DNA from 4 places in the Clostridioides sp. LIBA-7602 genome. Region 1 is predicted to be linked to each of the others. Evidence: riboswitches for the same ligand, from Rfam matches in the RefSeq annotation. Region 1 holds a riboswitch; each other region holds the start of a gene.
What was found. A riboswitch is a leader RNA that binds a small molecule or an ion and turns the genes downstream of it on or off. The one in region 1 is predicted to bind cobalamin.
Positions count from the first base shown of each region.

Region 2: it holds a riboswitch for cobalamin, as region 1 does, so the genes downstream of both, ACTG45_RS18500 (cobyric acid synthase) here and ACTG45_RS16825 (ABC transporter substrate-binding protein) in region 1, are expected to answer to the same signal.
Region 3: it holds a riboswitch for cobalamin, as region 1 does, so the genes downstream of both, ACTG45_RS02240 (energy-coupling factor ABC transporter permease) here and ACTG45_RS16825 (ABC transporter substrate-binding protein) in region 1, are expected to answer to the same signal.
Region 4: it holds a riboswitch for cobalamin, as region 1 does, so the genes downstream of both, ACTG45_RS16390 (ABC transporter substrate-binding protein) here and ACTG45_RS16825 (ABC transporter substrate-binding protein) in region 1, are expected to answer to the same signal.

Region 1 is NZ_CP196991.1:3,600,904-3,608,858, forward strand. Features, by position in the region: gene ACTG45_RS16820 (ABC transporter permease) at 1-427, opposite strand, end outside; gene ACTG45_RS16825 (ABC transporter substrate-binding protein) at 427-2,007, opposite strand; cobalamin riboswitch at 2,155-2,320, opposite strand; gene ACTG45_RS16830 ((deoxy)nucleoside triphosphate pyrophosphohydrolase) at 2,487-2,876, shown strand; gene ACTG45_RS16835 (DEAD/DEAH box helicase) at 2,895-5,717, opposite strand; gene ACTG45_RS16840 (PTS transporter subunit EIIC) at 5,808-7,448, opposite strand; gene ACTG45_RS16845 (Sapep family Mn(2+)-dependent dipeptidase) at 7,468-7,955, opposite strand, start outside.
Region 2 is NZ_CP196991.1:3,989,092-3,997,046, forward strand. Features, by position in the region: gene cbiD (cobalt-precorrin-5B (C(1))-methyltransferase CbiD) at 1-23, opposite strand, end outside; gene ACTG45_RS18475 (cobalt-precorrin-8 methylmutase) at 32-664, opposite strand; gene ACTG45_RS18480 (GHMP family kinase ATP-binding protein) at 652-1,539, opposite strand; gene ACTG45_RS18485 (pyridoxal phosphate-dependent aminotransferase) at 1,541-2,611, opposite strand; gene cbiB (adenosylcobinamide-phosphate synthase CbiB) at 2,643-3,614, opposite strand; gene ACTG45_RS18495 (cobyrinic acid a,c-diamide synthase CobB) at 3,615-4,991, opposite strand; gene ACTG45_RS18500 (cobyric acid synthase) at 5,031-6,545, opposite strand; cobalamin riboswitch at 6,661-6,839, opposite strand; gene ACTG45_RS18505 (histidine phosphatase family protein) at 6,895-7,509, opposite strand; gene cobS (adenosylcobinamide-GDP ribazoletransferase) at 7,530-7,955, opposite strand, start outside.
Region 3 is NZ_CP196991.1:395,292-403,246, forward strand. Features, by position in the region: gene ACTG45_RS02235 (vWA domain-containing protein) at 1-1,359, shown strand, start outside; cobalamin riboswitch at 1,492-1,684, shown strand; gene ACTG45_RS02240 (energy-coupling factor ABC transporter permease) at 1,869-2,621, shown strand; gene ACTG45_RS02245 (energy-coupling factor ABC transporter substrate-binding protein) at 2,611-2,895, shown strand; gene cbiQ (cobalt ECF transporter T component CbiQ) at 2,898-3,596, shown strand; gene ACTG45_RS02255 (energy-coupling factor ABC transporter ATP-binding protein) at 3,589-4,407, shown strand; gene ACTG45_RS02260 (DUF3553 domain-containing protein) at 4,662-6,926, shown strand; gene ACTG45_RS02265 (M18 family aminopeptidase) at 6,943-7,955, shown strand, end outside.
Region 4 is NZ_CP196991.1:3,501,300-3,509,254, reverse strand. Features, by position in the region: gene ACTG45_RS16420 (IclR family transcriptional regulator) at 172-948, opposite strand; gene ACTG45_RS16415 (2-keto-3-deoxygluconate permease) at 1,542-2,516, shown strand; gene ACTG45_RS16410 (UxaA family hydrolase) at 2,609-2,914, shown strand; gene ACTG45_RS16405 (UxaA family hydrolase) at 3,076-4,236, shown strand; gene ACTG45_RS16400 (fumarylacetoacetate hydrolase family protein) at 4,285-5,187, shown strand; gene ACTG45_RS16395 (dihydrodipicolinate synthase family protein) at 5,269-6,162, shown strand; cobalamin riboswitch at 6,301-6,482, shown strand; gene ACTG45_RS16390 (ABC transporter substrate-binding protein) at 6,711-7,841, shown strand; gene ACTG45_RS16385 (FecCD family ABC transporter permease) at 7,914-7,955, shown strand, end outside.

The sequences.
Region 1 (7,955 bases):
ATACAAAAGTACCAATCTTATCTATAGCTGAATCCTTTTTAAGAGCCATGATTATAGCTAATGGTATAGATAATACTATAACAAAAAACATAGCCATTAAAGATAAAGAGAAGGTTATTGGCAACCTTCTCAATATATCTTCTGTGATAGATGTCTTTTTGATATAGGAAAGTCCTAAATCTCCAGTTATAGCTTTTTTAGTCCAATTAATATATTGAACTACAATACTATCATTTAATCCTAACTCTTCTCTAACTATTTCTATTTCTTCTTCTGTAGGAGCAGAAACACCATCCATGCTTAAATATTCAACTGCTGGGTCACCAGGAGCTATAATACCCAATATAAATGCTAGAAATGTTATTCCTACCAAAATAGGAATAGTCATCAATATTCTTTTAATTAAATATTTAAATGAATTTTTCACTACTCACTCCACTCCATATTTACTAATGTAGTTCCATATAATGTCGGCTTGTACCCAGCTATTTTTTTATTATAGGCAATTAAGTTAACATCTTCAAATAATGGTATAGCTGATGGATGTTCTGCTGATATATCTTGAAGTTCATCATATATTTTACTTCTTTCATCTAAATTCATTGTTTTTTCTAATTTAGCTATTAACTCATCTGCTCTTTCGTTCTTATAACCTAACGAATAAGCTATATTACTTGACCCTGTACTTCTCATATAACTATCAAATATAGAAAATGGTTCTGCATTTGGAAGCCCTTGTGTGTGAAGTGCTATATCATAATTTCCTGTTTTTTGTGCTTCCTTAAAAGCAGCTCCATCAAGTATAGTTATTTTAGAATTTAATCCAACTTCACTTAATACAGATTGTATATATTCAGCAACAGTTTTATATGGGTAACGGTCTACACCATAAGATGGAATTATAAACTCTAGCTCCTTTATTTCCCCATTTAGTTCGTCCTTTATTATTTTCTTTGCTTTTTCTGCATCATAAACAGGTTTAATTTCCTTACCAAAAGGAGAACCTTGATTCAATATATTCATAGTTGGAGTTCCGTATCCTCCATAAAATTTATCTACTATGGTTTCTCTATCTACCAGCAAACTTAAAGCTTCTTTTATTTTCACATTATTAAACGGTGCTCTAGTACCATTTGTTGATATAAATTGAGTTATTGTTGATGGAGACGATTTAATCTCAAAGTTTTCATCCTTTACTAGTTCACTAGCTAACTCTGGAGTAATTGCCCCTAAATCCATAACACCCATAATTTCTTCTGATTTAAGTGCTGTGTAACGAGTTTGAGCATCTTTAATTACGTTTACTCTTACATTTTTAATTTTACTTTTTTCTCCATAATAATCTTGATTTCTCTCTAACAAAACATATTGTTCTTTTTCTCTTTCTTTTATTTTAAATGGCCCAGTTCCTTGTGCATATTTAGTAAAATCTCCAGTTTGTACATCAAAACACTCTGGACTATACATAGCACTTCCAAACCTAGCCATATTATATATTAAAGTTGATATCGGTTTACTAAAAGTAAGTTTAACTTCATAGTCTGAAACTTTACTCACATCTTGTAAATTAGGATATGTTTTTTCTATATCAAATGAATAAAAAGGCGAAGATTTAGTTTTCATACTCATATAACGCTCAAAGTTTTTTACTACTGAATCTGCATTTAATTCTACTCCATCATGGAATTTTACACCTTTCTTTATTGTAAATGTCCATTCTTTATAATCATCTGAATTTGACCACTTCTCTGCAAGCTCAGCTTTTGGTTTTCCGTCATCGCTTAACCCTATTAATGGCTCCCAGACATAAAGTATTGAACTTGTGTAATACGCATCTTGCTCTCCTGGAGCCAAATCCCTAGCTGCTGCTAAAACTACTTCCTTTTCATTATTCATCTTGCTAACATCATTATTTTCTTTTGGTTTGCCACATCCAACTAATAAGGACAACATTAACACAACTGTTAAAACTATACTAATCAGCTTCCCATTTAAATTCTTCCTCATGATATACTTCCCCCTTATTTATAAATATGAGCATTAAAAAAGTTATAGCAAATAATGCTATAACATCCCATTTTAATATGTATACTTTAGTTTCCAAATTCAATATACAAAATAATAAATTTAGTTGCTCCCCCCTAAACTTATTTACTAATATTTAATGTAGGTATCTGACTTACATTTTATACCTCAACCTTACCAAGTAACCTATAGTAGATATGAGGAATTTATTCATGCTTACAGTGATGGGTTCGTGTTGGACTTTCACCAACTTCCCTACTCTTTAAATATGTTTATTCAATTATTAACTTAATTGTATGCAATCTTATATGGATTGTCAACTTAAATCAAAATATATCACTATTTGTAAAGTAAATCCCCTCCAAAAAACGATATACACTATTGTACTTACAATTAACTCTATAATTTTAAATTTGTTTAAATTTGTTAATTATGGTATTTTATTTTATGAGGTGATTTAGTTGAAAAAAACAATAAAAGTTGTTGCTGCAATTATAGAAAATAAGGATAATGAAATTCTATGCGCTCTTAGAGCCCCAAATATGTCTCTACCAAATCACTGGGAATTTCCAGGTGGAAAGGTTAAAGAAGGGGAATCTTTATTTGATGCAATAGAAAGAGAAATACAAGAAGAATTAAGTTGTAAAGTAAAAGCAGATATTATATTTGCTGAAAACACTCATGAATATGAAAAAATTATAGTAAACTTAATTGGTATAAAATGTTCATTAATAGAAAGGTTTCTTACTCCTAATGAACATTCTAAGTTAGTTTTCCTTGCAAAGGAAAATTTAAGCTCTTTAGTATGGGCTCCTGCAGATATCCCTATTGTAAAAGAGATAATGAAATAGGGATATATTGATATATCCCTATTTCATTATCTCTACTTTTTTTATAAATTCTCTATATATTTTAACAGGAACTTCTTGATGAAGTTTTATTTTCATTGTTATAGGTTTCTCCCCACTGTATTCTACAGTGTCACCTTTACCTATATAAATATATGGCTGTGCCTTCTTATCTATTTCTTTATATTTTCTCACAAATAAATGTAAGTTAACTTTTCTATCTTTATTATGAATTAAATTCTTACCTCTATCAGTCAACTGTCGTGTAGAATTTGGAGATTGCCACTGAAAATAATTTTGATTTAAAAATTTATCCTTATAGTTTATTCTTTCGTCTATTCCTTCTTCCTTATGCAAATCGATAAACAGGAAATATTCATTCCCATTAGCTAAAAGTCCACTACCCCTAAATGAAGAATGAATCTTTCTATAATTAGAAAGTAATGCTATATCAATCATTTTGTACTGTTCATATAACTTTAAGAATGGTACTCCATAATAATCTTCTTTGAACTCTTTTTCATATCTAATAATACCATAATTAATAGCATCCTCTATATATTTTCTATATTTTTTATCATTAATTATTTGATTAAATATACTACTTCTATATAAAGTATTCCTTTCATACTCTATTAGTTTAACCTTATTTTTTATTATTGATGAATCACAATATTGATGATTTAAACATTCAAAAGCATGAATTATACTATCATGGTCTACTTTATTAATATACTTCAATATTTCATTACTTGCTATTTCTATGCTAATACTATCATGATTTAATAAATATTTAAGTATAATAAATTCATTTATTCTTTTTAAAGGTAGACTAGTATTTAATTCTCTTAATATTTTTTCAAAATCTTCATCCATTAATAAAGTTTTAATACTATCATCCTTTTCTGTTTTACCTACAAAACTTAAATAGGTCCCATCTTTATCTATAAACTTAACTGGGTCTGGTGAGCCATCAAATTTTATATAATCTAATAACAAATATGGTACTTTTCCTCCACATAATATTTTGAACTGATTATACTCTTCTCTCAAATATTGTGCTGACCTGAAATTTTCTCCATCAATTTGTGTTAGAATCCTTTCCTTGGAAATCTCATCAATTTGAATATGAGTACATCCTGGTATATTAGCAAAATCAGTACTTACAGCTACTTTTATACTATCCTTATCATAATATCTTGCACCATTTAAAGCTATAGCTATTAAAAATGTCTTATTATGATTTCCTATAAAATCAAGTACTGTTAAAAATTCTTTATCTCCACTTTTTCTAAGTCCTCTCCCTAATTGTTGAATAAATATTATAGGAGATGCAGTAGGTCGTAACATTAAAACTGTATTTATAGAAGGTATATCAACACCTTCATTAAAAATATCAACAGTAAATATAGCCTGTAGGCTATCCTTATTACTTTCTAGTAGTTTAATGTATTCTTGTCTTTTATCAATAGAATCCTCGCCACAAAGTGCAACACTATTTATACCTCTTTTTTTAAACTCTTCAGCCATATATCTTGCATGTTCTATATTTACACAAAATCCTAATAATTTTCTAAACTGTCCATCATGTCCATAAAATTTCATTTTTTCAATAATAAAATCTACTCTTTTATGTATCATTAAACGTTTAGCCAATTCTGATGTATCATCTAAATTAATATCCTCTAAATCTACACCCTCAACATCTGTTATACCAAAGTAATGAAATGGTATTACTAAATCTTCTTCAAGTGCTTCATGCAATCTAACTTCTAAGGCAACATTATTATCAAAAAGCTCAAATACACTTAAACTATCACATCTCTCTGGAGTAGCAGTCATACCTAATGTAAACTGAGGTTTAAAGTAATTCAAAACATTTAGATATGATTTACTAGCACTATGATGAGCTTCATCAACTATAATATAATTGAAATAATCCTCTTCAAATTCAGTATAATGCTTATTCATAGTCTGTATCGTTGCAAATAGATAATTTGCCTCATAGTTTTTTTTATTGCCAGTAAATAAACCTGTTTTTAAATTTCTTTCTCTTAATAATCTATCAAATGTTTCTTTTGACTTCTTTAAAATTTCTTCCCTATGAACTATGAATAATAATCTCTTCGGTTTAAATTCCATTACATCAAATGCGGACATATATGTTTTCCCTGTCCCAGTAGCTGCAATAACTAAAGCTTTATTTTCTCCATGAACCCTTAGCCTTTCTAGATTTTCCATAGCTTTTATCTGCATCTTATTAGGTCTAATAGGTACAAAATTATCAAACACCATTTTTCTTTTTAATTCTGTTCTCTTAATTTCATTTAGAAATAACATATATCTTTGTAACACTTCATCATTAAGATTTGAACTCATCTTCCAAAGGTTGTCATACTCCTTTAATACATCCTTTATAAATGGCTCCTCTTCTTTTGAAACTATCTTTACATTCCATTCTATATTGCTTTTTAATGCACTTTGAGTAATGTTTGAAGAACCTATTATAATTTTATAATGGTCTACATTTTCAAAAATGTATACCTTTGTATGAAAACCTTTTTCTTTATCTGCTATGAATATTTTCATATCTACATTATTAAATTCTTTTATTTTTTCTAATGCTTTTGGCTCTGTAAAATTTAGATATGTAGTAGTTATTATCTTGCCTTTTACATTTTTTTCTTCTAATTCTTTAAATGTATCTAGCAACAACTGTACTCCACTATAATTTATAAATGCTACACTAAAATAAAATGCTTTACATTCTTTTAAGCTTTTCTTTAGTTCATTTAATAAATTACTATATTTTGAATTTATAATTAGTTGTTTTGATTCCTGCATTGTTTTCCCCTTAATTGTTATAAATATGTTTAAATTATAGCATAAAAATAGAGAAGCGTCCTTATTTTAGCTTGTATGGCTCTACATCTATTAATCTACACCTAATACAGCTTTAACCTTAGATGCTATTGTAATAACCCTTGGTCCAAATATAACTTGAACTGAGTTTTTCTTTTTAACAACTCCGCTTGCTCCTAACTCATTTACCCAAAAACAATCTTCATAAAATCCATCTATTGAATTTAACTCTACTCTAAGTCTAGTTGCGCAGTTCGTAATGTTTTTTATATTGTCACTCCCTCCTAAACCTTCTATTATAGAATATACAAGTTCTGTATCCTTATCTTCTACTGTCCCATTGTCTGTAGATTTAACAGCACCTGCAGATTGTTTTTCTCTATATTCTTTCTTACTGTAAAGCTTAACTTCTTCTGAACTTCTTCCTGGTGTTTTTATATCAAACTTCTTAATTGCCCATGTAAATATTACATAAGTAACTATAAAGAATATTGGTATTAAAAATAATAGAGGTAATGCATCTACCTTTTGAGGTTGTAATAAGTTAGGGAACATATTTCTAAATGATTCACCCATTATAGAAACATTAAACATCTCTGTAAACACATATGTTAATCCTGCTAGTGGAACATATGCCACAAAGTACAATAATGGTGCAACAAACAGGAATGTATATTCTATAGGTTCTGTTACTCCTACTAGCATAGCTGTCACTATTGCTGGTATCAATATACTTAGGGCTTTTTTCTTATTAACATTATCGGATAACTTGTACATAGCTAAAGCTGCTGCTGGTAATATTGCAAAATGTATTAGTAATCGCCCTGTTGTAAAATTACGAGTAATATAAGATAGTGTATCTGGGTCTCCCATTTGAGCCAATCTGATATTGTTAACACCTTCGTAAATTGCTCCACCTACTTCCATTGTTCCACCTACTCTTGTGTATTCTATAGGAAATGCAATTAAGTGGTGTATCCCAAATGGTAATAACGCTTTATCCATTGCTCCAAAAGTAAACGTTCCTAATAATCCACTTGAACCTATCCAATTACCAAGCTTAGATAATGCTAAACCTATTGGTGGCCATATGAAGTACATTCCTGTGCCTAATACTATTGCTGCTATAAACATCATAATCATTGAAGACCTTGCTCCTGAGAAAAAAGATAATGCACTAGGAAGTTCTGTGTCAACAAATTTGTTATGTACTGCACTAGCCACAAAACCTGCTATTATAGCTCCAAATATACTACAGTCATATGATAATATTCCTAAGAAAGAACCATATAATGAGCTACGACTATATGCTTCTGCCTCACCTAATCCAGATGCCATAAATGCTTCCGCTGTAACTGTGTCTGAATTTATACCATTTGCTACTAATAATGTGTTTATAACTGTGTGCATTCCTATGAATAAAACAATTCCTCCTAATGCACCCCACCCTTTTTCCTTTTTAGATAATCCAAAAGCTATACCAGTAACAAAGAATATAGGTAAATATCTCATTACCATAAATCCTAGGTCATTTATTACTTTAAAGAATACATTTATAAATGAACCTTCCTGTATTAACCCGCTGAGCCCTAAAGCAGAAACGTTTTCCATATTTGCAAAAGCTGACCCTAATCCTATAAATACTCCTGCTACAACAAGTAATATAACAGGAATCATCATTGCTCCAGAAAGTACTTGTAATTTATCCTTCATAGTATTATTTCCTCCATTTTTATTGAAATGCTAAACTATATAATGCATATATATAAACTTCTATAGCTTTATATAGTGTGTCCATACTTATGTTTTCATTTGCCTGGTGTGAATTTGGAATATCTCCCTCTATTGTGGGACCAAATGCAACTCCATTTTCTAATACCCTTGCATAAGATGCAGCTCCTTTTGTAAAAAGTTCTGCTTCTTTTCCAAAAACTTGTTTATATGCAATTGATAACTTATTTATTAACTTACTATCTGGTTCTACATACAATAGTTTTAAATCCTTATATATATTAACTATTAAATTTTCTTTTTTTCCAAGTTCATTGATTTTATTAATTATAAATTCCCAACTTATACCCTTAGGATATCTAAAATCTATTTTCATACTTAACTCATTTTTTTCTAATAAAAGGCTCATTATACATATTGTAGAAATTCCCATATCTACATCTTCTGTATATAATCCTAATTTTTTTCCATGATTATCATCTGTAAAGT
Region 2 (7,955 bases), 390 kb from region 1:
TCTATATACACATATTCTTCCATACACATACCTACATAGTATATAATATAGCATTTACTATTGCTGCTGCTAAATTACTACCACCTTTTCTGCCTTTAGAAATTATATATGGTATATCTGTTTTTTCAACTTCGTCTTTTGATTCTTGTGCCCCTACAAAACCTACAGGAACACCTATAACTGCATCTAAATCTAATCTTCCTTCTGATTTCATCTCCATAACTTTATATAAAGCTGTTGGTGCATTTCCTAAAACAAATATCTTTCTTCCATCTTCTTTAGCTGCAATCTCTACTGCTGCCATGGAACGAGTAATCCCTTTCTCTTTAGCTAATTTTGCAGTTTCTTCGTCTGCTACTAAACATTTATATTTACATCCTAATGCTTCTAGCTTTCTTTTATTTATCCCACTAAGAGCCATATTTGTATCAGTATAAATACTCGCATTATTTTTTAATGCATCTATTATACTATCTACTGCTTCTTCTGATATTTTTAATATGTCTAAGTAATCAAAATCTGCAGTAGTATGTATAGCTCTCTTTATTATTTTTTCTTCGATAGTATTCTTAAATCTATAATCTGGTCTAATCTCATCTATTATCTCTTGTATTAATTCAAAACTTTTTTCTTCTATTTTCATAGGATTCTTTATGTATTGCATTCTATTTCCCCCTTAATTCCTCCATTTATTATGTTCAATGTATAAATCTTATTATAAACAGAATTTATATTAGATTCACATAAAACATTTATTATATTTTTATCATCCATAAACCTATCAATTAAAATACCTATTACTGTACCACTGTGAGCAATGTTTACTCCATATGCTCCACATTTTTCAGCTATTTTTATGATTTCATTTAAGTACTCTTTTTTTTCTATATTTTCATTTGCTAAACTACTCAAAGTACAAGCCTCTCCAACTAGAGATAAGTTATCATTTTTCAATCCTTCTTCTAAAAGAGTAAATGACTTTTTTATGATTTCCCTATTTTCTATTTTTAAGGTATTATAATCTTTCCTCAGCCTAATTTTCATAGTATCTAGTACTTTATTGGGCTCAAGTATTATAACTTTTGCATTACTTATATTTCCTAGGTATTTTATAACAGTTCCATTTAGAGGATTAAATATGCTATTTTTGTCTATAAATATAGAATCTGTTGGCTCTATTTCTGCTGCTAATTTACAAATCTCTTCACTACTCAAGTCTTTATCTATCAATGATAATGTTGCCTTTATAGTAGCTCCTATATCGGCAGTCGAACTTGCCATCCCTTTTCCAATAGGTATTTTACTATCTATATTCAAAGAAATATTTTTAGTATCTTTTTTAGGCAAATTAAACTTTTCAAATACCTTCTCAATTGCCAATCTTGACTTATATCTACCTAAATTTATATCTACTAATTTTTCTTCAATATACACTTTGGAATACATATCTATTGCATATGAGCATAAATATTCTTCATCATCAATTATCCCTTGTACAAACTCTCCACAAGATGCTGGGCATATTCCATAAGATTTCATTTTAATCACCCAATAAACTTTTTATATTTTCTATAAGAATTTTATTATCCTCATGAGATTTTATAGCTACTCTTATAAAACTATCATCTAATCCTACAAAGTTAGATGCATCTCTAACCAATAGATTTCCTTGCTTAAACAAATCTTTTTTCAATTCTCTAGATGTTTTTTTATAAATTTTTATCAAAATAAAATTAGCATCTGTATCATAGACTTTTATATTTTTTACGTTTCTCAACTCTTGTAACATGTATTTTCTTTCTTTTATGTAATATTCTTTACTCTTTCTAATATACTCTTTATCTTCAAAAATAAAATCAGATAGTATGTCTGCAAAAGAATTTATAGTCCATGGCTCTTTGTATTCATAAATTTTGTCCATAATGTTAGTATTACTTGTAATACCATATCCTAACCTTAAGCCAGGCATACCAAAAAACTTAGTCACAGCTTTAATGATGAATATGTTTTTATTTGATTCTATATATTTTACTAAGCTATACTCATTTTCATCTTCAACAAATTCCATAAAAGTTTCATCAACTATTAATAGCTTTTCGTGTTGACCTAATAAGTAAACAAGTTCCTTTAAGTCTTGAACATTCCCACTAGGATTATTAGGATTACATATAAATAAGCTGTCAAATTTTTCAATGTTCTTTTTTATTATATCTATATCAAGTTTAAAATTATTTTCCGAATCTAACTCTAATTCTATAATATCTAGATTGTTTAACTTAGCACTTCTTCTATATTCTGAAAATGTAGGATTTATTATAGCTAATCTTTTTTTAATACTCCTCATAAGCAAATAAATCACTTCTGTAGCACCATTTCCAGGTATTATAAAGTTTGGATTTATATCTATATATTTTGATATATTTCCTCTCAAGTTTGTATAGTTTATATCTGGATAATTCCTACACTCTTTTAATCCTCTTAAAATGTATCTTTCTAAATTTGGTAATACATTTGGATTTATATTTGAACTAAAATCTATTATTTCTTTTGGGTCTTTCCCATATAATTTTGCCATTTCATCTACATTGGCACCATGCCCTAAATCCTTCATCTATGTCCCCCTTAAGTTAGCAAACCATAATTTATATAATTAAGTTAATTAAAATCGCCCTACATAACATATATACTAGTGTAAATACTAATATAGATACAAAGGAAGATGCATACATAATTTTATTCGTTTTAATTATATCCTCTTTATCTATCTCCCTAAGCTTATCCCCTATTGTTGGCTTATATACTTTTTCTCCAAAATAAAAATTGGTACCTCCCAGTTGTATTCCTAAAGCACCAGACACTGCCCCCTCTGAAAAAGCACAATTTGGACTTTTATGATTCTTTCTATCTCTAATGGATATTTTAAAACAATTTCTATAGTTGTAACGTAAAAAGAAACTGCCAATTGTCATAAGAATAACAGATATTCTAGCTGGTATATAATTGGCTATATCATCAATCTTAGCAGAAGCAAAACCAATATCTTTATATTTCTCATTTTTATATCCAACAGTTGAATCTAATGTATTTATAGCTTTATACGCCATAGCAAGTGGTGCTCCTCCAATAAATGCATAAAACATAGGTGCAATTATACCATCTACAGTATTTTCTGCAACAGTTTCTACAGTCGCCCTTATTATCTCAGACTCACTTAAATTAGTAGTATCTCTACCCACTATATAAGATAACTGAGTTCTAGATTTCTCTATATCTCCAGTTTTTAATACATTATAAATTTTTAATGCTTCATCTTTTAAACATTTTGTAGCTAGTGTTGTATAAATTAGAAAACTATTTACTACAACACTCAAAAATACATTAAAACTAAATAACTTCACTATAGCATAGGTTATTAAATACGTTATTCCAACAGTTATAAACCATAATATAAATCCGCCAAATTTTAATTGTTTATCACTCTTAGAGACCTTCCTTATTATACCTTGAGTAAAATTTATAAGCTTACCAATAAACCTCACTGGATGAGGAAAAGAATATGGGTCTCCTACAATTAAATCTGTCACATACCCTATATAAATAGATAAAATATTCATTTACTTATTTCCTTTATTCAAAAAATTTTCTATACAATTTAAATTATTATAAAAATGAGTATGAAGATATGTAGCTAAAGTGTTTCCTTTACTATAACCACCATCCCATTCTTCTACTATATTTCCATCTCTTTCTTTTTTCATCGAATATGCACACTTCTCATCACTCTCAAATATTGAATGATGAAACTCATGTCCTTTAATCGTCTCTCCCTTTTTAGATAAAAGAGTATTTTCTTTAGCTACACCAATACAGTATCCAAATCTCTTTAAAGAAGATGTCATCTTACTAATTCCACTAAATATACCAACCATATTAAATTCTTGTTCTTCTTGATTCAATAGTTTCTCACCTAGGTACATCAGTCCTCCACATTCTGCATAAATAGGTATATTGTTATTATGTGCTTCTAATATAGAGGTTCTCATTGACTCATTTGCTTCTAGTTCTTTTCCAAATATTTCTGGAAAACCTCCTCCAATATAAATATAATCTGAAGTTGGCACTGATGTATCTTCAAGAGGACTAAAATAATTTACTTCTAATCCAAGTTCTTCTAAAAGCTCTATATTTTCTCTATAATAAAAATTGAATGCCTTATCATATGCTATAGCTATTGATTTATTATTAACATGCTTTTTTATTCCATTATTTTCTATCAAAGTTTGAAAATCGAAATCACTCTCAAACTCATCACTTTCCGAGATTTCGATTATTCTATCAATATCTATATAACTTTCAATTTCATCAGCTAAAGTATAAAATTTTTCTCTTAGAGATTTCATCTCTACACTAGGAACCAATCCTAAATGTCTAGATTCTAAAGAAAATTTATTATTTGGAGGAAAATATCCCAATACTTCAACATTACAATATTTCTCTATAGAACTCTTAATTATTTGATAATGGCTATTAGTCTTAACATTATTTACTATGACACCTTTTATATTTACATCTTTATCTAATTCCTTATATCCTAGTACCATAGCAGCACTAGATGCTGCCATAGATTTTCCATTTATAACTAATATAACAGGTGATTTTAACACTTTCGAAGTATGTGAACTTGTACAGTTATCTAAATCTATTCCAAAACCATCATACAACCCCATAACACCTTCTATTACTGAAATCTCTGCATCCTTTGAGGACTTATTTACTATATACTTTATTTTTTCGTCATCTAACATATAAGAATCTAGATTTCTGGAATGTCTTCCAGTTATAAAAGTGTGGTATGAAGGGTCTATATAATCTGGCCCTACTTTATATGGCTGTACTTTCATATTTCTCTTGACTAAAGCTTGCATTATCCCTAATGATATTGTCGTCTTACCTACTCCACTACTAGTACCTGCAATTAAAATTTTTTTCATAATACACCTCCTACCTAAATTATAAATACAGAATCATTATTATTTCATAATCTCATATATTTTTTCTATATCTAAATGCTCTCTCAAAAAATCAGCCAATTTATCATATTCTTTATCTTTAAATTCATCAAAAGAGTTTACCTTGCTTTCTAATTCTTGTAGACCTTTTTTCATTCTTATATTATTTAAAATTTTCCTTGTAAAACTTATTTCATCGAAAATTCCATGAAGATAAGTTCCGATTACATTCCCATCTTTATTTATGCTTCCTTCAGTATAATTCACTTCTTCATCCAGTTTTTTTGTTATCAGGTCCAAGCTTCTTACACCATTACCTCGATTTGTAATACCCATATGGATTTCATAACCTTTGACTTTCTTACCTTTAAGGCCATTCATATATTCACCAGTACATTCAACAATAGTAGCTTCTACCTGTGTTGTAGTTTTTTCTTTCTCAAATATTGTTTCTGTATCTAAGAGACCTATACCATCAACTTCTTCAATTTCACTTTCAACATGGTAAGGGTCTTTTAATTTTTTACCTAGCATTTGATATCCACCACATATACCAAATATCAATTTACCCTGACTATATAAATTTTTAATTTGTGACTCAAGACCACTTTTTCTTATATATGTTAAATCATCTATAGTACTTTTAGTTCCAGGTATTATTACCATATCGGGATTTCCTAAAGATTCCCCATAATCTACATACCTAATACTTACATCTTCTTGCGTCTCAAATATATTGAAGTCTGTAAAGTTAGACATATGTGGAGTTCTAATTATTTCTATGTGTATATCGCTTTTATTCATTTTTTTCTTGAATCTAGTAGTCACACTATCTTCATCTTCTATTTTTATATCTGTATAAGGAACTACACCTATAACTGGTACTTTTATGATGTCCTCTAACATCTTTACTCCATCTTGTAAAAGCTCTTTTTTGCCTCTAAATTTATTAATTATTACTCCTTTTACTCTTTTTTTCTCATCTTCACTTAATAAAAGCATTGTTCCTACCAGTGATGCAAATACTCCACCTCTATCAATATCTCCAACTATTATTACAGGTGCATCCGCTATTTCTGCCATACCCATATTAGAGATATCTCTATCTTTTAAATTTATCTCTGCATTACTACCTGCACCTTCCATAACCACAATATCATAGATTGAATTTAAACTATCAAAGGTATCCTTCAATACATCTACCAATTCCAGTTTATAATCATGATATTGAGAAGATGGCATTTCCCCTATAACCTTCCCTCTTACAATAACTTGACTTTTGTTATTTCCAGAAGGTTTTAATAAAACTGGATTCATATCAGCTATTGGCTCTATTTTCGCCGCTTCTGCTTGAAACACTTGTGCTCTTCCCATTTCTAATCCTTCTTTAGTTATAAAAGAATTTAAAGCCATATTCTGAGATTTAAAAGGAGCAACAGTATAACCATCTTGTTTAAATATTCTACACAGCCCTGCTACTAAGATACTTTTACCTACATTCGATGCTGTTCCTTGTAGCATTATTTTTTTCCCCACTTTCTAACCCCTCCTTGTTAAAATTTACTAAAAGACAAATAAAAAAAGTCCTAATGCTTCTAAAGATAGGACTTTTATACGTATTAATTAAAAATCTTTCACCCCGAAGACCTCTTGTTTTAAATTAAATTAGGCAGGTATCCTGGCTTAACTTCATCCTACTTCTATAACCTTCCCATCAAATTGACAGTGGTATTTATAGTTTCGTTGGTTTCACAGTAGCGGGGGCTGCAAAGGCATCTAACCTTTTTCCCTTTTAACATATAATTAAGAACCTAATTTTAATCTAATATTCTATTTTCATTGATATTCTTACAGACATATATTATAATACTTAATTTCAATTAAATTATATAAAATCTGTAAAATTCATTTTATCTACTACAGTAAATCCACTATTAACTTCTAAAACCGTAATAGACGCATTATCAATTTTAAAGTTCCAATGATATTTATAACTACCAGAAATCAAATGTGTTATTATATTTCTTATTGTTCCTGCATGAGAACATATAAGTATTGTTTTTATATCTGAATGACTATCATTTTCTAAAATTATATTATCAATCTCTTTTGCCACTCTTTTATAAGAGTCTATAAGACTTTCTCCACTTGGATATCTATAGTTGTTACCTTCTTCTATCATTTTTTCGAATTCTTTGGGATATTTGACTTTAATTTCCTCAAAAGTTATTCCTTCAAAGTCTCCAAAACTAATTTCTCTTAGAGTTTCTTTTTCTTCTATTTCTATTAACTTTAATCTTGATATTTTTTCTATTGTATCCTTAGTACGTGAAGATGGCGTCGTGTAAATTCTGTCTATATTTTCATGACTTAGATATTTAGTAATTTTATTTATTTGCAATTTACCTTCTTCACTAATACAACTATTTATGTGACCTGATAATCTTCCTTTTTTATTATCATTTGTCAATGCATGTCTTATTAATATTAATCTTATCATATTATCACCACTTTTTAGTTTTAAAAAAACATAAAAATTAACAAATATATATAAATCAAATATAAAAGTTCTGAAAGTTCTATTCCACAACCTAATATATCTCCTGTTACTCCATCAATCTTTTTATAAATATGTTTTTTGAATAATATTATAAATATAAAAACTACTATAGCTGAACCTAATATTTTAATCAACACTATATTAGGTAATAATAATATAAATTTAGTAATAAGAATAACTATTAAAAATGTGTATATTATAGCTGTCATTAACATACTTGTAGTCAATTTACCTATAAATAAATTTCCCATTCCTTTTTCTCTTGGTGTCACAGTTTTATATGTCAATAACATTACTCCTAATCTTGCAATCATTGGCATAAATATTATAATCCATAATGAGTTATTACTTATTATATTGTATATGAATCCAACCTTTAATAAAAG
Region 3 (7,955 bases), 1.1 Mb from region 1:
CATCCAGCATTAGACAGTTTGACTAGAAGAATAGTTAATGACATAAGGAATGTAGATACAAATCAAGATATTATGGCGATTTTAAAAGCATTAGATGTTATATATTTAACTTATTTTGAATATATATTAAATGGAGAAGAAAGTAGTTCTACATATGATGAAAATAATGTAAAAGATGTTGAAGTAAACTTTGATACATTTGCTGACTTTATGTATGAAGAACTTTATAGTGAAGAAGAAGAAAATATTATTGAAAGTGATATAGATTCTATATCTTCATCTATGCTTGTAGAAGGAGTGGGAGATTTTGAAGATTCTCAATCTAGTAATTCAGCAGATAGAGTTATATATGTTGATGAAGAGACTGCAAATAAAATATATTCAAAGATAGAACATTATTATGGAAAAACTTATTTGAGTAAAGGTGAAATTAAGAAGATTGAAACACAAAACTGTAGAAATGTTCATGAAGGGTGTAGAATCCACTTTACGGATGGAGTTCTTAGAAGTGAGTGTAATAATGTATTCCAACTAAAATATGTAACAAGACAAAAAGAAAATAATTTAGGAAAATTTAGAGAACATGCTAGAATGTATAGACAGCAGATAAAAAGATTAAAAGAAAGTTTAGCTAGAATTTTAATAGAAGAAAATGCTAAAACTAGAGTGTACTCTGATTGTGGCACTATATTAGCAAATAGAGCTTGGAGAGTGGGTAGAAGTAATAATAATAAAATATTTTATAAAGATATAGAAAATGAAAAAGGGAAATATGTTATTGATATATTATTGGATGCAAGTGGTTCTCAAAGTAGAAATCAAGGAAATGTAGCAATTCAGGCTTATATAATAGCAAATGCTCTAACAGAAGTTGGTATACCAAATAGAGTTATGGGATTCTCTAGTTTTTTAGACTATACAATATTAAAAAGATTTAAAGATTATGATGATAGTTTAAAAAATAGTGAAAATATCTTTGAATACTTTTGTGCGGGTAATAATAGAGATGGTTTAGCTATAAAATCCATATGTAGTGGTCTAATAAATAGAGATGAAGAAAATAAAATTTTGATAGTTCTTAGTGATGGAAGACCAAATGATGTAAAGATAGGAAAAAATAGTGAGAGAACCTTAAGAGGAGAAAAAGCTTATAGAGGTATAATTGGTTTGAGAGATACAGCAAATGAAGTAAGAAAGGCTAGAAAACAAAATATATTGGTATTAGGAGTATTTACAGGGAAAGAATCAGAGCTTGAAGCTGAAAGATTAATATATGGAAATGATTTTATATATTCAAAAGATATAACTAGATTTTCTGATGTGGTTTCAATGTATTTGAAGAAGATAATTAGAAATTAATTAAAGTTGTAAAAAATAATTTATATACATAAAAATATAAAAACAAATAAAATCTGTAAAAAATGTAGAAATTTTCACAGAAAAGGTATACAATGATTTATATAGAAAATGATTTAAGAATAATTTAAAAATTAAATATATAATATTATAGGTTCTTCAAGCAAGATTAATAGGGAAAAAGGTTAAATTCCTTTACAGCCCCCGCTACTGTGATGCAGACGAAACTTTTGTTAGCCACTATGATGATATATTTTTATATTTCATGGGAAGGAAGAGGAGTAGGAAGAAGCTAAGTCAGGAGACCTGCCTAAAATATTAAAGTAATTTCTTCGGGGATGGAGAAAGTTTCTTATAATAATTATACAGATATGTTTATTTTATGTGTTTGTATTTGGATTGTCAAAAATTAGAAGCCTAACCATCGAGTTAGGCTTTTTTATTTTTAAAATAAATCAGACATGTATTATTTATATTTTAATTATTAGAAAAGGGAGAGAGGGGATAGTAAAATGAAACAAAATATCAAATTAGGGGTTATAGCTGCACTTATGTTAATCATTTTAACTCCAGTTACATCAAATGCAATGCACATAATGGAAGGGTACTTACCAGTAAAATGGTCTATAGCATGGGGAGTTATATTTATACCATTTTTCTTAGTAGGACTAAAATCGATAGGAAAAATAGTAAAGCAAGACCCTAAAAAGAAAGTATTATTAGCACTATGTGGAGCATTTGTATTTGTGTTGTCAGCACTAAAAATACCTTCAGTAACAGGAAGTTGTTCACATCCTACTGGAGTAGGTCTTGGAGCAATAATGTTTGGACCAAGTGTAATGTTTGTTCTTGGAACTATAGTTTTAATATTCCAAGCATTACTATTAGCGCATGGAGGAATAACTACTTTAGGAGCTAATGCTTTTTCAATGGCTATTATAGGACCAATTATATCATTCTTAATATTTAAAGCATTAAAGAAAAAAGACGGAAATAATGCAATACCAGTATTTCTTGCAGCAGCAATAGGAGATTTGGCTACATATACGATAACTTCGATACAGTTAGCACTGGCTTTTCCAGACCCATCAGGTGGAGTGATGGCTTCAGCAATTAAGTTTTTAGGAATTTTCTTTATGACTCAAATACCAATAGCAATAGCAGAAGGTATACTTACTGTAATTGTATATAACTTAGTTACAGAAAATGGAGAAAAAAGCATACTAGAAAATAATGATAAAGGAGTTAAAGCTAATGAGTGCTAAAACAAAAACGAAAACTAATATATTACTACTTTTATTAGTAGTGGCTCTTATTATATTCCCATTACTTGTTAACTCAGGTGCTGAATATGGAGGAGCAGATGGTGAAGCTGAAAGTGAAATTACTAAAATAAATCCAGATTATGAACCATGGTTTAGTAGTCCATATGAGCCACCAAGTGGAGAAATAGAAAGTTTATTATTCTCTGCACAAGCGGCATTAGGTGCAGGTGTAATAGGATACATATTAGGTGTTCAAAAAGGAAAGAGAAGTTAATTATGCTTATAATTGATAAATATGCATATACAAATAGATTAAGTAAAGTAAATCCAAATAAAAAAGTAGTCATAGGAGTAATCTTTCTGATTGCTTCTATGGTAATAAAAAATATATTTGTTTTAAGTGGAATTATGATTTTAATGAGTATTTTAGTTGTTTGTGTGGCTGGAATAGATTTAAAGAATTATTTAAAATTACTCAGAATACCAATGTACTTTTTATTTCTTAGTATAGGAATAACTCTTGTAAATATATCTTTTAATAAGGCAGACTTATTATACAGTTTTAAAATTTTTAGTTTCAATGTAGGAATATCAAAAGCATCTATTGACATGTCTATTCACGTGTTATTTAGAGCTATGTCTTGTTTGACTTGTGTGTATTTTTGTATACTTACAACACCTTTTAATCAATTAATATTCTTCTTTAAAAAAATGCATTTGCCTGATACTTTTGTTGAATTATCAATGTTAATATATAGGTTTATATTCATATTTTTAGAGGAATTCTCAGAAATATATAAATCACAAGAACTAAGATTTGGGTACATAAATTTAAAAACTTCATATAAATCCTTAGGAATTCTTGGAAGTATGCTGTACAAAAGACTTATGACAAGGTATGATGATATGTGCATATCATTAGACATAAAATTGTATGATGGTAAATTTCACATAGTAGGGGATAATGATGTTTAAAATAAATAATTTAACTTATCAATATGAAAAGAATGCTAATGCATTATTAAACATTAATATGGATTTCTCAAAGGGAAATGTTATAGGTATAATAGGTTCAAATGGTTCAGGAAAATCAACATTATTTATGAATTTAATGGGTATATTAAAACCTACATCTGGAGAAATTCTTTTTAAAGAAGAAAAATTAAAATATGATAAAAAAAGTTTGTATAATCTTAGAAAAAATGTGGGTATTGTCTTTCAAGACCCAGAAAAACAAATTTTCTATTCAAAAGTATACGACGATATAGCATTTGCAATGAGAAATATTGGTATAGATGAAAAAACAATTAAAGAGAGAATAAACAAAGCTCTAGTAGCTGTTAATGGAATAGATTTTATAGATAGACCAGTACATTTTTTAAGTTATGGTCAGAAAAAAAGGGTAGCAATAGCATCAGTTATAGCAATGGAAAATGAAATTATATTGCTTGATGAGCCTACAGCTGGTTTAGACCCAGTAAGTACTAGGTCTATTGTAGATATAATAAAGGGATTGAATAAAGATAATATAAAAATAGTAATATCCAGTCATGATATGAATCTAATGTATGAAATATGCGATTACATATATGTATTGGATAAGGGGATTTTAATTGATGAAGGAAAAGCAGAAGACGTATTTGTAAATGAAAATAACATTATACAAGCTGGCTTAGAATCCCCATGGTTAGTAAAGATACATAAAAATATGAATCTACCTTTATTTAAGAAAGAAGAAGATTTGTATAAGTACTGGAAAGAAAGAGAACTTAATACAAACAAATAATTAAGCCCTAAACCTATTTTAAAAAAATAGATTTATATATAATAACCCTTAACCTAGACCCCTTAAAGGTGCCTTATGATTCCCCAAATCATAAGGTTATTTTTTTTATTAAGTAGTAAAATAAATTATGTGGAAAAGTGTTATTTAATTGTAATATATTGGAAATAATCTATTAGTATAATACATAATTATAATTTGAAGTAATTCATATTTTAGATTAAAATATATTTATGGCTGTTAACAGGAGGAGAAATATGAATTTAGATACATTAAATCCTGCTCAAAGAGAAGCAGTAGAAAAGACTGAGGGTCCAGTACTTATACTGGCTGGAGCTGGTTCAGGTAAAACTAAGGTATTAACAACAAGAATGGCATATCTTATAGAAGATAAAGGTGTACAACCACCAAATATATTAGCTATAACATTTACAAACAAAGCTGCAAATGAAATGAGAGAGAGAGTTGAACAAAATATAGGCTCTGAAACTAAGGAAATGTGGATAAGTACATTCCATTCTTGTTGTGTTCGTATACTAAGAAAAGACATAAATAAGATTGGTTACAACAGGAGTTTTGTAATTTATGATGCTGCGGACCAAGTTACATTGGTTAAAGACTGTCTTAAAGAATTAAATTTAAGTGATAAGGTGTTTGAGCCAAAAGCAGTTATAAGTGCCATTTCAGGAGCAAAAGACAAGCTTTATACTCCAAAACAGTTTAAAGATATCAACATGGCAGATAATAGAATGAGTAAGATTGCAGACATTTATGCATTATATCAAGACCGTTTAAAAAGAAATAGTGCACTTGATTTTGATGATTTAATACTTAAAACTGTAGAGCTTTTTAAGGCTAATGAAGAAGTGCTTGCATATTATAGAAGTAGATTTAGATACATAATGGTAGATGAGTATCAAGATACAAGTAAAGCTCAGTATGAGCTGATAAAATTATTAGCAAGAGAACATCAAAATATTTGCGTTGTTGGAGATGATGACCAAAGTATTTATGGATGGAGAGGTGCAGACATAAGAAATATACTTGAATTTGAGAAAGATTACGATAATGTACATGTTGTAAAATTGGAACAAAATTATAGGTCTACACAAGTGATATTAGATGCAGCTAATAAAGTTATATCTAATAATATAGAAAGAAAAAGGAAAAAACTTTGGAGTGAAAAAAAAGAAGGAGAGCTTATAAAGATACAATTAACTGGTAGTGAAATAGAAGAAGCTGATTTTATTTCTGATTCAATTGCACAAATAGCTAGAAAAGAGAAGAGACCTTATAAAGACTTCGCAGTACTTTATAGAGCAAATGCACAAGCTAGACCTGTAGAGGATGCTTTAAATAGAAGTCAAATACCATACAATATATATGGTGGTACAAAATTTTATGAGAGAAAAGAAATAAAGGATTTATTGGCGTATTTAAGAGTTATTCAAAATCCACAAGATGATATATCTATAAAAAGAATTATAAACGTACCTAGAAGGGGTATAGGGCTTAGAACGATAGAAAAAATTGAAGATAGAGCTAATTTAAAGCAGGAGAGTATATATTCAGTACTAATTGATATAGAGACAAATTCAGATATATCTACTAAAGCAAGAGCAAGTATAAGTGGATTTGTTGATATTATAGGGACTCTTAGAACTATAAAAGAAGTATATCCTGTTAGTAAACTTATAGAAAAAGTCTTGGATACCACAGGATACATGGATGAGCTTGTAGAGATAAGAAATAAAAATGAAAAAGATTTAACTGGTAAAGGTGAGGAAGCTCAAGATAGAATTGATAACTTAAGAGAATTTATATCTATAGCTTTGGAGTTTGAAGGTAGTAACGATGAGAATTATGAAAATAAAGATTTAGAGACATTTTTAACTAGTATAGCACTTACGTCTGAATCAAATGATGAAGAAGACAATGATAGAGTTTCTCTTATGACAATTCATACATCTAAAGGACTGGAATTCCCTGTAGTATTCTTAATAGGCATGGAAGAAGGATTATTCCCTATATCAAGAGCCATAAAATCTCTAAGTGATTCACAGATAGAAGAAGAGAGAAGACTTTGTTATGTTGGTATAACTAGGGCTAAAGAAGAGTTGTATATGTCATTGACAGAGAAGAGGACATTATATGGTAAAACGAATGTTGCAATAGCTTCAAGATTTATGGAGGAATTACCAGAAGAATGTATAGAAAGACTGTACAAAGTAAAAAAAGAGCTGAGTTACTCTAAAGCAAGTTATAATATGTTAGATAAATATACTAAAAAGTATATGAATACTATAAGTAAATCTAAAGTGGCAGATAAAGTTAATGCAACGATAAAGGATTCTAATAAAGAAACTAATCCAGATGATATACAACTTGGTTCTAAAGTACATCATCCTAAATTTGGGGTTGGTACAGTAGTATCCATAATTGGAACAGATGTTACTATAGCTTTTGACAAGCAGGGAATTAAAAAAATAAATAAAGAGTATACAACACTAAATATTTTATAAAGGAGGTTAATAAAGAATGGATAGTATAAATTTTGCTAAAGACTTAATAAACTTTATATATGATAGTCCATCATCTTTTCATGCAGTTGATAGTGCTAAAGAAATTCTAGATAAAAATGGATTTCAAGAACTAACTTTGAATCATAAGTGGAACCTAAAAGTAGGTGGAAAATACTATGTTACTAAAAATTTATCTGCTATAGTGGCTTTTGTAGTTAATTCAGAAGACATAGAGAAAGATGGATTTAGGATAATAGGTTCTCATTCAGATTCTCCTACATTTAGTATTAAACCAAATGCAGAAATAGAAGCTGAAAAATCTTATTTAAAGTTGAATACAGAGTGTTATGGAGGGGCAATATTGAGTACATGGCTAGATAGACCTCTCGGGATAGCTGGTAGGGTAGTTTTAAAGAGTGATAATATATTAAAACCAAGTGAAAGACTTATAGACTTTAAAAAGCCAATTTGTATAATACCAAATCTAGCTATACATTTAAATAGAAGTATAAATGATGGTCATTCATATAACAAACAAAAAGATATGTTACCTTTGGTTGGTCTGTTAAATGATACATTAGAAAAAGACAACTTTCTTTTAAAACAAATAGCATCTAATTTGGATGTAAACATGGAAGATGTTATAGATTTTGATTTATTTTTATATGAATTTGAAAAAGGAAGCTTAATAGGGGCTAATGATGAATTTATATCTATTGGAAGACAAGACAATCTTGCAATGGTACATGCTAGTTTAAATGCTCTTGTTGATACTAAAGGTAAAAATGGCGTAAATGTAATGGCTGTATTTGATAATGAAGAAGTTGGTAGTTCTACTAAACAAGGTGCAGATTCAAACATGCTATTAAATATATTAGAGAGAATCTGTTTATCAATAGGTAAAGATAGAGAAGAGTTTTTTGAGTCTATTTATTCATCTTTTATGATATCATCAGATTTGGCTCATGCTATACATCCAAACACTCCAGAAAAACATGACCCAACTAATAAACCAGTTATGGGAAAAGG
Region 4 (7,955 bases), 100 kb from region 1:
AGTATTTTTATCATGTCAATAAAAAAATAAAAATTATCATAAAAAAACAAAGCTACTGTAGTTAAATCAGTAGCTTTGTTTTTTATTGTATAAATCAAATAAATATGCCAGTTTAAAATAGAATTTTTAATTATTACAATTTTCAATATGTCGTATCTGTTAAATATTAACTTAATTTATTATAATATCTTCATTGCGTTCTTCCATCATAGATTGAATATTTTTCTGAGCATTTAAAAGTAATTCTTTTATCAGTTCTATTTTTTCTTCATTAGCTCTAAACAGTGGTAATGTTACACTAACAGCAGCTCTTATACATCCATTTTTTCTTATTGGCACAGCAAGACATTTTAGATGTTGCATTGATTCTTCACATTCTGAAGCTATTTGTGTTTTTTTAACTTCAAGAAGTTGCTCATATAAAACATCAAAGTCTGTAATTGATTTTTCTGTAAAGCCTTTTAAACCATCTGGATATAAACTTATTAGTGTTTCCTTATCAAAATCACATAAAAGAGCTTTTCCAAGGCCTGTACAATTAGCAGGTATTTTTTTACCAACATAAGAAATAAGTCTAATTGGTTCTGGAGAATCTACTTTACCAACATAAAGAACTTCATTGTTGTCAAGGATACCAAGCTGGCAAGTTTCAGAACAAGAATTAACTATATTAGTCATTTCTTCAATTACATAATTGAAAATAGTTCTCTTTTCAAAAAATGAAGACCCCAATGTGTAAGAACGTATCCCTATAGAGTATTTGGATGTATTCTTATCAATAGTAATATATTTTCTAGCATTAAGTGTATGAACTATAGGAAAGATGCTACTTTTTGGAGCATTAATAGCATCTGCTATTTCTGTGAGAGTATATCCGTTTTCGGACTCAGCTAATGCTTCTAAAATATCTAATATCCTAGCTGTTGGGCGATGATTATCTGAAGTCATAAATTTCCCCCCTATTTTTATTAATTTAAAGTATTAGAATATGTTGATTTTAGCACACTATGTGATATTTTACAATGTGGAAAATAAATATGTAGATCTGTACATAAATAAGCTCTTGACTCAAAGACTGGTAGATATTTTTTAGAAGGTTCTACATCAATAATTACATTAATTTCCAAAATATACCTAAAGAAAGTTGGTGATATTTAGTTATATAATTTAAGAGAATCTATTTAATAGTTGTATTTTATATAGATATATCAAAATATTGTGAATTATATCTTATAATTTGTCTATTATTCGAATTGTATAAAAAATTTTATAGTTTTGAGCACTATATATTTTTGAGTGCTTTGTATTTTTGCATATAATGAAGCTATTTGATAATACATAGTATATTATCAGATAATTTGAAAAAATTTTGACAAAAATTTATTTTTCTTATTGACTCATAAATAGGAAAATGCTATCATTAATTCAAAGATTCGTAAATAAAAACTTAGTTCTTAAATACGAACTGAAACGGCCGTTAGAATTAAAGCTAAAAACTTAATAAGAGTAATTAAATATCATGTTTTAGGAGGAGTAACTTTATGATAATGGATTTTATTAAAAAAATTCCTGCAGGTATGATGATAGTTCCAATGTTTATAGCAGCTTTCATTAATACATTTTGCCCAGATATTGTGCAAATAGGTTCATTTACAACAGCAGTATTTTCAAGTGTTGGGTCTGCAACTATAATTGGAGTTCAACTGGTGTGCTTAGGAACTCAACTTCAATTTAGAGAAATGCCAAAAGTTTTAAAAAGAGGTGGAATACTTCTGGGTTCCAAATTTGCTATAGGTGCTTTAATAGGTATCCTTATAGGTAAACTATTTGGAATGGATGGAGTACTTGGTCTTACAACATTGGCTGTTATAAGTGCAGTTACAAATAGTAATGGTAGTATATATCTTTCATTGATGACTTCATATGGAGATGAAACAGATTGTGCAACTATGAGTTTACTTACTTTAAATGATGGACCATTTTTTACATTAATAGCTCTTGGGACTTCAGGTCTTGCAAATGTTCCTTTTTTGTCTTTATTGGCTGCAATAGTACCAATACTTGTTGGTATGATAATAGGTAATTTTGATAAAAAAATGAAAGAATTTTTAGAGCCAGGATGTAATTTGCTTGTACCTTTTGTAGGATTTGCACTAGGTAGTAGTATAAACCTTGCAAGCATACTAAAAGGAGGATTATCAGGAGTAATACTTGGATTAATATCTGTGTTTGTAGGAGGTATATTTATAGTATTCTGTGATAAATTTATAGGAAAACGTCCAGGATATGCAGGATGGGCTGTAGCTACAACTGCTGGAAATGCAATTGCTGTACCCGCTGCTGTTGCATTAGTTGACCCATCATGGCAACCATATGTTGCAACAGCAACAACTCAAGTAGCAGCCGCAGTAGTTGTCACTGCAATATTAGTTCCTCTTATAACTAGTTGGTGGGCTAAGAAGTATGGATGTCCTAAGTTTCCAAAACAAAATGAGGATGGGACAATAACAGCTTAATATTACATGAGTTACTATTGAAATAGCAAATTCTTTAATTAGATTTTAGGATATTAATAAAATTATATTATTTACAAAGGAGAGTAAGAATAATGATAAATGCGGTGATAATTGATGAAAAAGATAACGTTGCAGTAGCTATTGAAGCAATAACTAAGAATAGCGAAATTAGTTTTAAATTAAAAGATAAAACAATAAAGACAATTAAAGCATTAGATGATATAACTATTTATCATAAATTGGCTATAAAAGATATGGCTGAAGGTGACAAAGTTACTAAATATGGAGAGCATATAGGAGAAGCAAATCAGGAAATAAAGATTGGTCAACATGTACATATTCATAATGTTAGAAGTGTTAGAGAGGATTTGGACAAACAAGCTATGGGCAATGTATAAAATAATACTTATTTATAAATTTATAGAAGTTAAATTCATTGTCTTTTAGTATTTAATTATTATCAAATAAGATTTTATCTATTTGATTAGTGAGTGTAACAAAAAGTTATAATATATGAAAATTACAGAAGGTATATAGACTATTTTAGGAGGAAATCAGTATGAAATTTTATGGATATAAAAGACCAGATGGAAGAGTTGGTATAAGAAACCACATATTAGTATTACCTACTAGTGTTTGTGCATCAGATACAACTAGAATAATAGCGTCTCAAGTTCAAGGAGCAGTTACTTTTAATAATCAAAATGGATGTTCACAAGTAAATTCAGACCAACAATTGACTATGGATGTTATGGCTGGATATGCAGCAAATCCAAATGTATATGGGGTAATAGTGGTATCTTTAGGATGTGAGAATTGTCAAAATGATTTGGTAGTAGATGCAATAAAAGAGAGAACAAACAAGCCAATAAAAACCCTTGTAATACAGGAAGAACATGGGACTTTGAAAACTATAGAAAAGGCTGTTCGTTATGCTAGAGAAATGGCTCAAGAGGCATCTTTACTTAGAAAAGAAGAATTCCCAATATCTGAGATTATACTAGGAACTGAGTGTGGAGGGTCTGACCCAACAAGTGGATTAGCAGCAAATCCACTAATAGGTGAATTAAGTGATAGACTTGTTGATTTAGGAGCAACATCAATTTTAAGTGAAACTACTGAATTTATAGGAGCAGAGCATATATTAGCTAGAAGAGCAGTAAATGAAGAAGTAAAAGAAAAAATATTACATATAGTGCATAGATATGAAAATTCGTTAAAATTAGTTGGAGAAGAGGTAAGAGAAGGAAATCCATCTCCTGGAAATATAGCTGGTGGCTTGACAAGCTTGGAAGAAAAATCACTAGGTTGTATACATAAAGGTGGTCATAGACCAATAAGTGAAGTGTATGATTATGCTAAACAGATTGATAAAAAAGGTCTTGTTATAATGGATACACCTGGAAATGATGCTTCATCTGTCGCTGGTATGGTTGCAGGAGGAGCTCAAATAGTAGTATTTAGTACAGGTAGAGGAACTCCATCAGGAAATCCAATAGCTCCTGTAATAAAGATAACTGGAAACAAAATAACTTTTGCAAATATGGAAGACAATATGGATTTTGATGCTAGCCCAGTTATATATGGTCCACAAACAATGGAAGAATTAACAGATGATTTATTAAATATGATTGTAGATGTAGCAAATGGAAAACAATCAAAGGCTGAGTCTCTTGGATATACTGAAATGGCAATAGCTAGAGTATGTAACTATGTATAAGATTTAATTAAAAAACGAATACATAGAATTTTAATAAAGGGTGAGATTATGAAGTTTGTCAGTTTTACTGAAGGAAAAAATGAATGTAAAAGAATAGGAGTTTTTTCTAAAGATGAATTATTTATTATAGATATTAATTCCTTAAATCTTAGCAAATCTTTTAAGAACTTAAATGATTTAATTCAAAATATATCTCAAGACGATATCATTAGACTGAAAAGTACTATAAAGGAAGATATATTCCATAATTATGATGTTTTTAAAAGAGAAGAATGTATTATACATGTTCCTATAGAAAAACCTATACACGATATTTTATGTGTGGGAGTGAACTATAAAGACCATCTTGAAGAAACTCAAACTCACTTTGATGATAGTTTTGAAAAACCACAAAAAACAGTCTATTTTACAAAACGTGTTACAAAAGCTATAGGCCCAGAAGATAAGATAGATGGTCATTTTGATATAAATAGTCAATTAGACTATGAAGTTGAACTTGGAGTAGTAATAGGTAAAACAGGTGTTAATATTAAAAAAGAAGAGGTCGAAGATTATATCTTTGGATACACTGTTATAAATGATATTTCTGCTAGAAAGTTACAAAAAGAGCATGTTCAATGGTTTAGAGGAAAGGGATTAGATACATTTACATCTTTAGGGCCATGTATCGTACATAAAAGTGCAATTTCTTTTCCTGTAAAACTTAAGGTATGCAGTAGAGTAAATGGTGAAGAAAGACAAAATTCTAATACAAGGTTATTCATATCAGACATTTCAGACATAGTTTCAGAACTTTCAAAAGGTATGACTTTAGAGGCTGGAGATATTATAGCTACTGGTACACCTTCTGGAGTTGGTATGGGTTTTTCACCTCCTCGATATATGAGTAGTGGAGATGTAATTGAATGTGAGGTTGAAAGTATTGGAATTTTAAGAAATTACATTAAGTAAATGTTTTAATATAGGTAATGTTAAGGCAGAACCTGAATGTATTAAATGAACATATTAAAATAAATTTTAGGAGTTTAAATTATGAAAGCAGAATTTTTGACACCAGTGGTTACAATATTTGATGAAGAAGGAAATTTAGATAAAGAAGGAAATAAGAAAGTCTATGACCATCTTATAGATGGAGGAGTAGATGGCCTAGTTGTAATGGGAAGTACTGGAGAGTTCTTTAATATGTCTATGGATATGCAAAAAGAACTTATAGATTTAGTAATTAATCATGTTAATAAGAGAGTAAAAGTGTTTATAGGTACAAGCCGTATGAGTATAAAAGAGTCTATAGAGCTTTCAAATTATGCACATAATAGTGGAGCAGATGGAGTTATGATAATAAGCCCTTATTATTTCTCTCTTGATGATGACAGTATTGAGTTGTTTTATAGCGAAATAGCTAAAAATACAGAAGCTGAAATATATCTATATAATTATCCAGATAGAACTGGTTATGATTTGAGTCCAGAACTTACATTAAGACTTGTAAGAAAGCATAAAAATATAGTTGGTTATAAGGATACAGTAACTTTGATGGGACACACTAGAGATTTAATAAATACTATGAAAGCAGAGTTTCCAGATTTTAAGATATATAGTGGTTATGATGAAAACTTTATACATAATCTAATGTCTGGAGGAGCAGGTTGTATAGGAGGTCTATCAAATTTAATTCCAGAAGTTTGTTCAAAATGGGCAGAAGCTTATAATAATAGAGATATGGATAAGGTTATAGAAATTCAAAAATATATAAATAAAGCTATGGATTTTTATTTAATAACAAACCCATTTATACCAGCAATGAAAAAAGCAATGAATATTAGAGGCTTACAAGTGAGTGATTACATGACTGCACCTTTTATAAAGCCAAATGAAAATCAAGTATATGAGATTAAAAAATTAATGAATGAATTAAATATATGTTAACTGGTTAATTAGATATATAGTAAAAAACGAAGAGTGTTTTAAACTGATTTTTATAGTCATTTTAAGCACTCTTTTTTTTATATGTTAAATCAACCTTGCAAAGTGGTCAACAATAAACTACAATTATGTTAATAAAAATTAAATAAAATGATACTAGGGTACTTATTAGTTTAATAGGGAAAGTGATGTAAATTCACTACAGCCCCCGCTACTGTATACGGATACGAAATCAAAATCCACTGAGATGTGTAATAGATTTTGGGAAGGATGATAGAGGAAAAGCCGTGAGTCAGGAGACCTGCCCAGTATTACATAGGTTCAGTTTAGGGTGGAAATTGTAATTTATAATAAAATGAAATATCAATTCATTTTTTGTAAAATTGATATATAAACTTCTCCTTTCTAAATTAGGAGAAGTTTTTTATTTTATTAAAAGGTTATAATTATTAAAGATGACTTTAATATAGTTCTAATGAGATATATTTTAAAAGTATATGTTATTAGAATTTTTAACCACTTATAAAAAATAAAATATTGGAGTGAAAGAGATGAAATTTAAAGTAAATGTTTTAAAGCAATTTTTTCTAAGTATTATGATAGTTCTTTTAGTAGGAGGTCTTATAGGATGTAGTAAAAATGATAAAGAGAATGCACAAGTTAGTAGTGGTAAGAAGTTAGAATTAAAATATGCAAGTGGGTTTAGTGTTGAAGACTTAGAGGATGGAATTAAAAAAGTAACTGATGGAGATAAAAGAGAACTAATTTTAATTCCTAAAAAAATTGAAGTTCCTGAAAAGTATAAAAATGCTAATATAGTTAGAACACCTGTAGATAATGTCTTAATAGCATCTACAACACAAGCCTGTTCTCTAAGAACAATAGGTGAGCTAGATAGCATAAAAGCAGTAACAACAGAGGAACAGTATTGGACTATCAAAGAAATTAAAGATTTGATGAAGGACGGAAAGATACATTATGTTGGTTCAAACTTAGCACCAGATTATGAAAAAATAGTAGACTTAAACCCTGATTTAACTATAGTTAGTAGTGGTTTATCAGAAGCTGATACAAAATTTATTGATAAACTAAAAGAATTAGGACTTAACTATGTTGTAGATAATGAATATAAAGAGCAAAATCCATTTGGAAGAATGGAATGGACAAGCTTAATAGCTGCATTTTATGATAAAGAAGATATAGCCACTAGTGAATTAAATAAGACAGTACAAAAGATAGAAGAAGTAAGTAAAAAAATAAAAAACAAAGACAAGCCTAAGGTAGTATGGGCATCTGTATATGAAGGAAATGCTTATGTAGCACCTAAAGATTCATATGTAGATAATATGATAAGAATGGCTGGTGGAATAAATGCATGTGCTTCAATGGATTCAAATGAAGGAAGAGTGAGTATTGAACAACTACATGAAGTTGCAAAGGATGCAGATATATTTGTATACTCATCAAGCTCAGATTATGCACCAAACTTAGAGTCTATAAAATCTAGTGCACCTGTATTGGCTGATTTGAATGTTGTAAAAAATGGTAACTTGTGGGTATTTGCTCCAGATTATTATCAATCAGTAGATAAGACTGATGAATTAATAGTAGATTTAGTTGAGATGTTTCATCCAGGTACTACAGGTGAAAAAATTAAACATTATATAAATTATGATAAATAATATATAATACGACACTAAAAGATGAGTTTTATGGATTTTAGTTAATATAGATTTGTTAAGAGGGGTATATAAATGGATTTTATCAATAAAATGAGAATAAAGAATACTACAATA